Novosphingobium sp. G106: one gene and its partner. The protein of the gene in region 2 interacts with the protein of the main gene of each other region in a pairwise test. Links are inferred from orthologs where the notes say so. Each region holds a gene or a part of one and is shown on either strand. Other genes may lie near its edges. The genes, in order: ssb and KRR38_RS10055.

Evidence for each region.
Region 1: the proteins of KRR38_RS10055 (region 2) and ssb interact in binary tests that used the Escherichia coli proteins (3 or more experiments, as listed by UniProt). The link is inferred for Novosphingobium sp. G106 from one-to-one orthologs.

The regions. Positions count from the first base shown.
Region 1 is NZ_JAHOOZ010000001.1:5,833,015-5,836,182, reverse strand. The notes cover bases 140-2,992. They hold ssb (single-stranded DNA-binding protein), read right to left. Parts: upstream 1,926-2,992; coding sequence 1,353-1,925; downstream 140-1,352. Other genes in these bases: KRR38_RS28435 (ferrous iron transporter B), read right to left, coding at 2,076-2,992; KRR38_RS28445 (sulfotransferase), read right to left, coding at 140-1,213. Outside these bases: KRR38_RS28450 (DUF1214 domain-containing protein), read right to left, coding at 1-20; more of KRR38_RS28445, read right to left, coding at 23-139; more of KRR38_RS28435, read right to left, coding at 2,993-3,168. UniProt on the Escherichia coli protein: Plays an important role in DNA replication, recombination and repair. Binds to ssDNA and to an array of partner proteins to recruit them to their sites of action during DNA metabolism. Acts as a sliding platform that migrates on DNA via reptation.
Region 2 is NZ_JAHOOZ010000001.1:2,106,786-2,110,062, forward strand. Bases 36-2,997 are described here. They hold KRR38_RS10055 (primosomal protein N'), read left to right. Parts: upstream 36-414; coding sequence 415-2,580; downstream 2,581-2,997. Other genes in these bases: KRR38_RS10050 (DUF4197 family protein), read right to left, coding at 36-337; KRR38_RS10060 (DUF1622 domain-containing protein), read right to left, coding at 2,565-2,915. Outside these bases: more of KRR38_RS10050, read right to left, coding at 1-35; KRR38_RS10065 (ferritin family protein), read right to left, coding at 3,019-3,277.

The DNA of each region.
Region 1 (3,168 bases), 3.7 Mb from region 2 along the record:
ACCACTTCGCGCCGCCGCATCGTCATTCCACGCCGAAACGCTTGCCGTAGTCGGCGAACATCTCGGCGATCCATGCCTCCTCGACGCCGAGCGCCTCGTAGGAGTAGGGATAGCGGCCATAGCGATCGACGCGGTTGTCGGGGTCCGCCAGCCAGGCCGTCACACCCGCCGCGAAGTCGGGCGTGACGGGCCGGTCCAGCCAGCCGTAGATCTTCTCGATCATCGCCATCGGAGCCGCCGAGAGATCGCGGAAGCTGATATGCATGATGCGCGGATCGTCGATCAATTCGCTGGTCAGGAGCCGATCGAAAGCCGCTTTCATGCTGAGCGCGAAATTGCGTGCCCAGTCGCGCCGGTCCTTCGGCTTGCCGGCCACGGTATCGAACAGCACGTTGCTCAAGGTGACGAGCGAGGCAAACATCTCGGTCATCGGACGATGCGCCCAGATGCAGCGCGCGTCGGGATAGGCCGCGAAGATCGCATCGAGGTGATGCTGCGCCGCGGGCGACTTGCATATCCACTGCGTCTTGCCGGTGTTCCACTGGAAGTGCTGCAGCACCTCGCGGTGGAAGGCGAAGGCCTCGGCTTGGTCGTTGCTGAGGATCGCGCCTTCGAGCGTCGGCACGCGGAACAGATAGTAGGGATAGGCATAACGGAAATCGAGCGTGAGGACCTCCTCGTCCTCGCAGAGCTGCAGCGCACCCTTGTCGATATAGGGGTGCATCGGCCGCTGAGCAGGACAGAAGTCCATCCAGGCTTCCATCGCGCGCTGGGCATAGGCCATCCGCCCCGAGGCGATCGGGCCCGCGCCCGGCGGCGGCGACGGCGTGAGGACGTTCCAGCTCTGCAGCGCCAGCACCGCGGGATCCTCGGCCAGCAGCGAGTGCAGGAAGGTCGTGCCCGAACGGGCGAAGCCGATGATGAAGACCGGCTGTTCGATCTTCTCCGCGACGATGCCGGGAAAGCGCCGGCGATCGAGCCCGATCAGCAGGCGGCTCACGAGCAGCTTCTGCAGCTGCCGTTTCATGCCGTCGAGCTCGTCGGGCCGGTAGGGTCCACGCGCGTTGATCCAGTCGATCATCGCGCCGAAGCGGTGACGAAGGCCCTTGTCGGCGAGTCCGCGAGCGCCGCTTTCTCCCTCGGCCCAGGCAAGGATCTCGTCCGCGCTGAGCGTTCCCATGGATTCGTGTGAAGCAAGGCCTGTTTCGGTCATTCTCGATCCCGTACGAATACGATCGGCCAGTGCGGCGTCGCATTCATCCTTCGCCGCTCAGCCTAGCGCTCAGCGGAAAGCCGGTCTCGATATCCCGAGCGCGCCTGTCGATAGCCCAACCGCGCGCGCCAAAGTCAGCTTAAAACGGGATGTCGTCGTCGAGATCGTCGCCAAAGCCGCCGCCACCGCCGCGCGAGCCGCCACCCGTCGAGCCACCGCCGGACGAACCGCCGCCACCCCAGTCGCCGCCGCCGCCGCTGCGACCGCCGGCACTGCCGCCGCCCGACCGGCCACCTCCCATGCCGCTGTCATCCCAGCCGCCACCGCCGCTGCGACCACCGCCGCCGCCGCCGCCAGCACCCGGAGCGCCGTCGAGCATGGTCAGCACGCCGTTCATGCCGACCGAGATTTCGGTGGTGTAGCGGTCGTTGCCCGACGCGTCCTGCCACTTGCGCGTGCGCAGCTGGCCCTCGATGTAGATCTTGCTGCCCTTCTTGAGGAAGCGCTCGGCCACGCCGACAAGGCCGTCGGACTGCAGCACGACGCTGTGCCACTCGGTCCGCTCCTTGCGCTCGCCGGTGTTCTTGTCCTTCCAGTTCTCGGACGTGGCGATGCGCAGGTTGGCGATGCGCCCGCCGTTCTGGAAGCTCTTGACCTCCGGGTCCTGACCGAGATTGCCGATCAGGATGACCTTGTTGACGCTGCCTGCCATCGAATCGCCTCTTAGTATGCCGAAGGGTCCGGCTACACCGAACCGTCGCCCCTGCGAAGGCAGGGGTCTAGATAAGCTGGAGATATCGCGATCGGTCGCCTGAAACGCAACCTCATCTGGGCCCTGCCTTCGCAGGGGCGACGGAAAAGGTTAGAGGCCTAACGCGACCGCCGACCAATAGGTAATGCCCGCGAAGACGTAGGCGAGGCCGAACAGATAGGCGAGCATGAAGCCCGGCCATTTCCACCCGTTCGTTTCCCGCCGGGTGACCGCGATCGTCGACATGCATTGCGGCGCGAAGACGAACCAGGCGAGGAACGCGAGCGCGGTCGGCAGCGTCCAGTGCGCCTTGAGCTGGTCGCCAAGCGCTACCGCCGTCTTGTCGTCGTCGGCCGAACCGGCCACGGCATAGGCCGTCGCCAGCGAACTCACCGCCACTTCGCGCGCCGCCATCGCCGGGATCAGCGAGAGCGCGATGTCGCGGTTGAAGCCGATCGGCTCGACCACCACAGCCAGACCGTTGGCCAGCTTGCCCGCGATCGAGGCGTCGACCTGGTTCTGCCCTGGCTCGGCGCGCGGGAAATTCAGCAGCAGCCACAGGACCACCGTGACCATGAAAATGATCGTGCCGGCGCGGCGCAGGAAGATCCAGGCACGCTGGAACAAGGCGATCGCCATGTCCTTGGCCCGCGGCATCTGGTACTTCGGCAGTTCCATGATGAAGCCGCTGGCCGCGCCCTTGGTGACCGAGCGCCGCAGGACCAGCGCCACCACCATCGCCCCGACGATCCCGATGACATAGAGCCCGAACAGCACCAGCCCCTGCAGGCCGACGCCCAGCGAACCCACCGCGCGGTTGGGGATGAAGGCCGCAATGATCACGGCATAGACCGGCAGCCGCGCCGAACAGGTCATCAGCGGTGCGATCAGGATCGTCGTCAGCCGGTCCTTGGGATCGGTGATGGAGCGCGTCGCCATGATACCCGGGATCGCGCAGGCGAAGCTCGACAGCAGCGGGATGAAGCTGCGGCCCGAAAGCCCAACATGCGCCATCAGGCGGTCCATCAGGAAGGCCGCGCGCGCCATGTAGCCCGAGGCTTCCATGGCGAGGATGAAAAAGAACAGAATGACGATCTGCGGCAGGAACACCACGACCGAACCGACGCCCGAGATGATGCCGTCGGTCAACAGGTCGCGCAGCAAGCTGGGCGCCATCTCCGCGCGGACGAGATCGCCCAGCAGG
Region 2 (3,277 bases):
CGCGCGCGCCGGCTTCGGCGAACTGGTTGAGCCGCTGGATAAGCTGCATGCGGAAGGCCGATTGCGCCAGCACGCCCGTGCCCGCCGCCGCGCCCTTGGTGAACAGCACGGGCAGGCCGAAGCGCGCCACGACGCTGTTGATGAACCCGTTCGTCTGGCTCAGGCGCGTCAGGGCGGACTGGGTCGAGAGCACCATCAACCGCCGCACGGCCTCGCTCGCGGGATCGCCCGCAGCCTGGGCCAGCGCCACGCCCGGCAGGGCCGCCATGACGCCGACGGTCAGCGCTCCGACCAGGAATTCACGGCGGTCGATGGCGGGGTATCCGGTTGCAGTCATTCGGCTTTCCTCTTGATTCTGACGGCTTGCCTGCAGGGCGATGCCTATATCCGCGATGAATAGCTATAGGCGACAGGATGAATCGCGCTCGACTCCTCGTATTCAACGCCGCGCTCGGTGCGCTCGATTACCGCGTTCCCGAGGGAATGGCGATAGAGCCCGGCTCGGTAGTGGTCGCGCCGCTGGGGCCACGGCAGATCGTGGGAATTGTCTGGGAAGCGGAACGCCTGCCGGCGACGGAGGTGCCCGACAGCAAGCTGCGCCCCTTGCTCGAAGTGCTGCCCGTGCCGCCGCTCCCCGCGCCGCTGCGCCGGCTGATCGAATGGGCCGCGGACTACTACGTTGCGCCGCTCGCCGCTGTGGCGCGAATGGCGCTGGGCAGCAGCGCTGCGCTGCGCGGCGGCGGGACGACCACCGAATATCGCCTGACCGGAGAGGAACCTGCCCGGCTCACGCCCCAGCGCGCCGCTGCAATGGATGCGCTCCATGGCGAGCAGGCGACGATCCGCGAACTCGCCGCAATCGCCGGCGTCTCCGAAGGCGTGCTGCGCGGCATGGTCGGGGCCGGGCTGCTCGAACCCGTTACCGTGGATATCGATCGCCCGTACCCGCGTGCCCGGCCCGACTTCGCCGTGCCCGAACTCAGCGAAGGACAGCAGGAGGCCGCTGACATATTCGTCGCCGCGGTAGAGGCCGGCGGCTTTGCGCCCTTTCTGCTCGACGGAGTGACCGGCTCGGGCAAGACCGAAGTCTATTTCGAAGCCGTTGCGGCAGCATTGCAGCAAGGGCGACAGGTTTTGACACTGCTTCCCGAAATCGCGCTGACCGAAAACTTCCTGCGGCGTTTCGAGGCGCGTTTCGGCGTCGCGCCGGTGCTCTGGCATAGCTCGCTCAAAGCCAGCGAACGGCGGCGGGCCTGGCGGGCGATCGTCTCGGGAGAGGCGCAGGTCGTGGTCGGGGCGCGCTCGGCCCTGTTCATGCCCTATCGCAAACTTGGCCTCATAGTCGTTGATGAAGCGCATGAAACCTCGTTCAAGCAGGACGACGGCGTGCGCTACAATGCCCGCGATGTCGCCGTCATTCGCGCCCGGTTCGAAAGCATCCCGGTGATCCTGGCCAGCGCTACGCCCGCGCTCGAATCGATGCATCTCGCCGATACCGGCGTCTACACGCGTATCGCCCTGCCCGACCGTTTCGGTGGCGCCAAGCTACCGACGATCTCGCTGGTCGACTTGCGCACCGAGCAGCCCGAACGCGGCCGCTGGCTCGCCCCGCGGCTCGTCGAGGAGCTGAAGGACCGGCTGGAGAAAGGGGAGCAGTCGCTGCTGTTCCTCAACCGCCGCGGCTATGCGCCGCTGACCCTCTGCCGCCACTGCGGCTACCGTTTCCAGTGCCCCAACTGCACCGCCTGGCTGGTCGAGCACCGCCTGTCGCGCCGGCTCGCCTGCCACCACTGCGGCCACGAAGTGCCCGTTCCCGAGGCCTGCCCCGAATGCAGCACGCCCGACTGCCTCGTCGCTTGCGGCCCCGGCGTCGAGCGCATCGCCGACGAGGTCGCCGAGCTGATGCCCGAGGCGCGGGTGGCAGTAGTCACTTCGGACACGCTCAACAGCCCCGAGAAGGTCGGCGAATTCGTTGCCGCGGCGGAAGGCAAGCTGATCGACGTCATCGTCGGCACGCAGCTCGTGACCAAGGGCTACCACTTTCCCGAACTCACTCTGGTCGGCGTGGTCGATGCCGACCTCGGCCTCGAAGGCGGCGACCTACGCGCGGCCGAGCGGACCTACCAGCAGGTGGCGCAGGTCGCGGGCCGTGCTGGCCGCGGCGAGAAGCCCGGCGAAGTCCTGATCCAGACGCGCCACCCCGAAAGCAGCGTAATTGCGGCACTGGCTGCCGGCGACCGCGACGCCTTCTACGCCGCCGAGACCGAAGCCCGCCGCGACGCCGGCGCCCCGCCTTTCGGCCGATGGGCAGCGATCATCGTTTCCTCGGAGGACGAAGCCGAAGCCCGCGATGCCGCGCGAGCGATCGGCGGAAGACGCCCGGACCTGCCCGACGTGCTGATCCTCGGCCCCGCGCCCGCACCGATGGCCCTGCTGCGCGGCCGCTACCGCTACCGCCTGCTGATCAACGCGCGGCGCTCGGCCGAAGTACAGCGGATCATCGGCGAGTGGCTCGGCCAGTTCGACTTCCCACAGGGCGTGCGGGTGAACGTGGATATCGATCCCTACAGCTTCGTCTGACGGCCGCGCTCACGCAGGACCTCCATGTCCCGATCGAGAAAATAGTTGAGCGCCGTGCGTATGGCGGCAATCGCGCCGAGTTTGCCGATGTCGTCCCAATCGGGCGCCAGGGTGGTTTCGACGATGTCCGCCGCCAGCTGGAATGTCAGCCCCGCCACCAGCCATCGGCCGAACGCGAGCCAGGCCTGGCGCAGCCTGTCTTCCGGACCGCCTGACAGCAGCAGATAGGACAGGCCGATGGCACCTTGGACGCAGCCGACCGCGATCGCGAGGATCGCCAGCATATTCGCGCCGAGCGCGATATATTCGGCGCTCAAGTGAGCGAAATAGGCCAAGGCGCACTCCCCGGCAGACCAGGAACGAGGCGATAGCCTAGGCTGCCGGCCCCGCCCCGCTATCGGGACAAGTACCGACTGCCAAAGAGGTTGGATCGAACGCCTAGCCCTCGAGCAGTGCCGCCGCCTCGATCAGCCTGTCGCCGTGCTCAACCTCTTCCTTGCCGTTCTGGCGGAAGAGCTTGGCAGCTTCCTCGTTGCCGATGTTCGCGGCCCACTTCTCGTACAGCCCCTCGCCCGCGAACTCGCCCTTGGCCAGACCGCGCAGGGCCTCGGCGGTGACGGGCGCGGTCGGGATCGGGCCGGCGAGGTAGGGATTGTCCGCAGCGGCGGGCGGCAGGTATTCCTCGCCGCTGATCGCG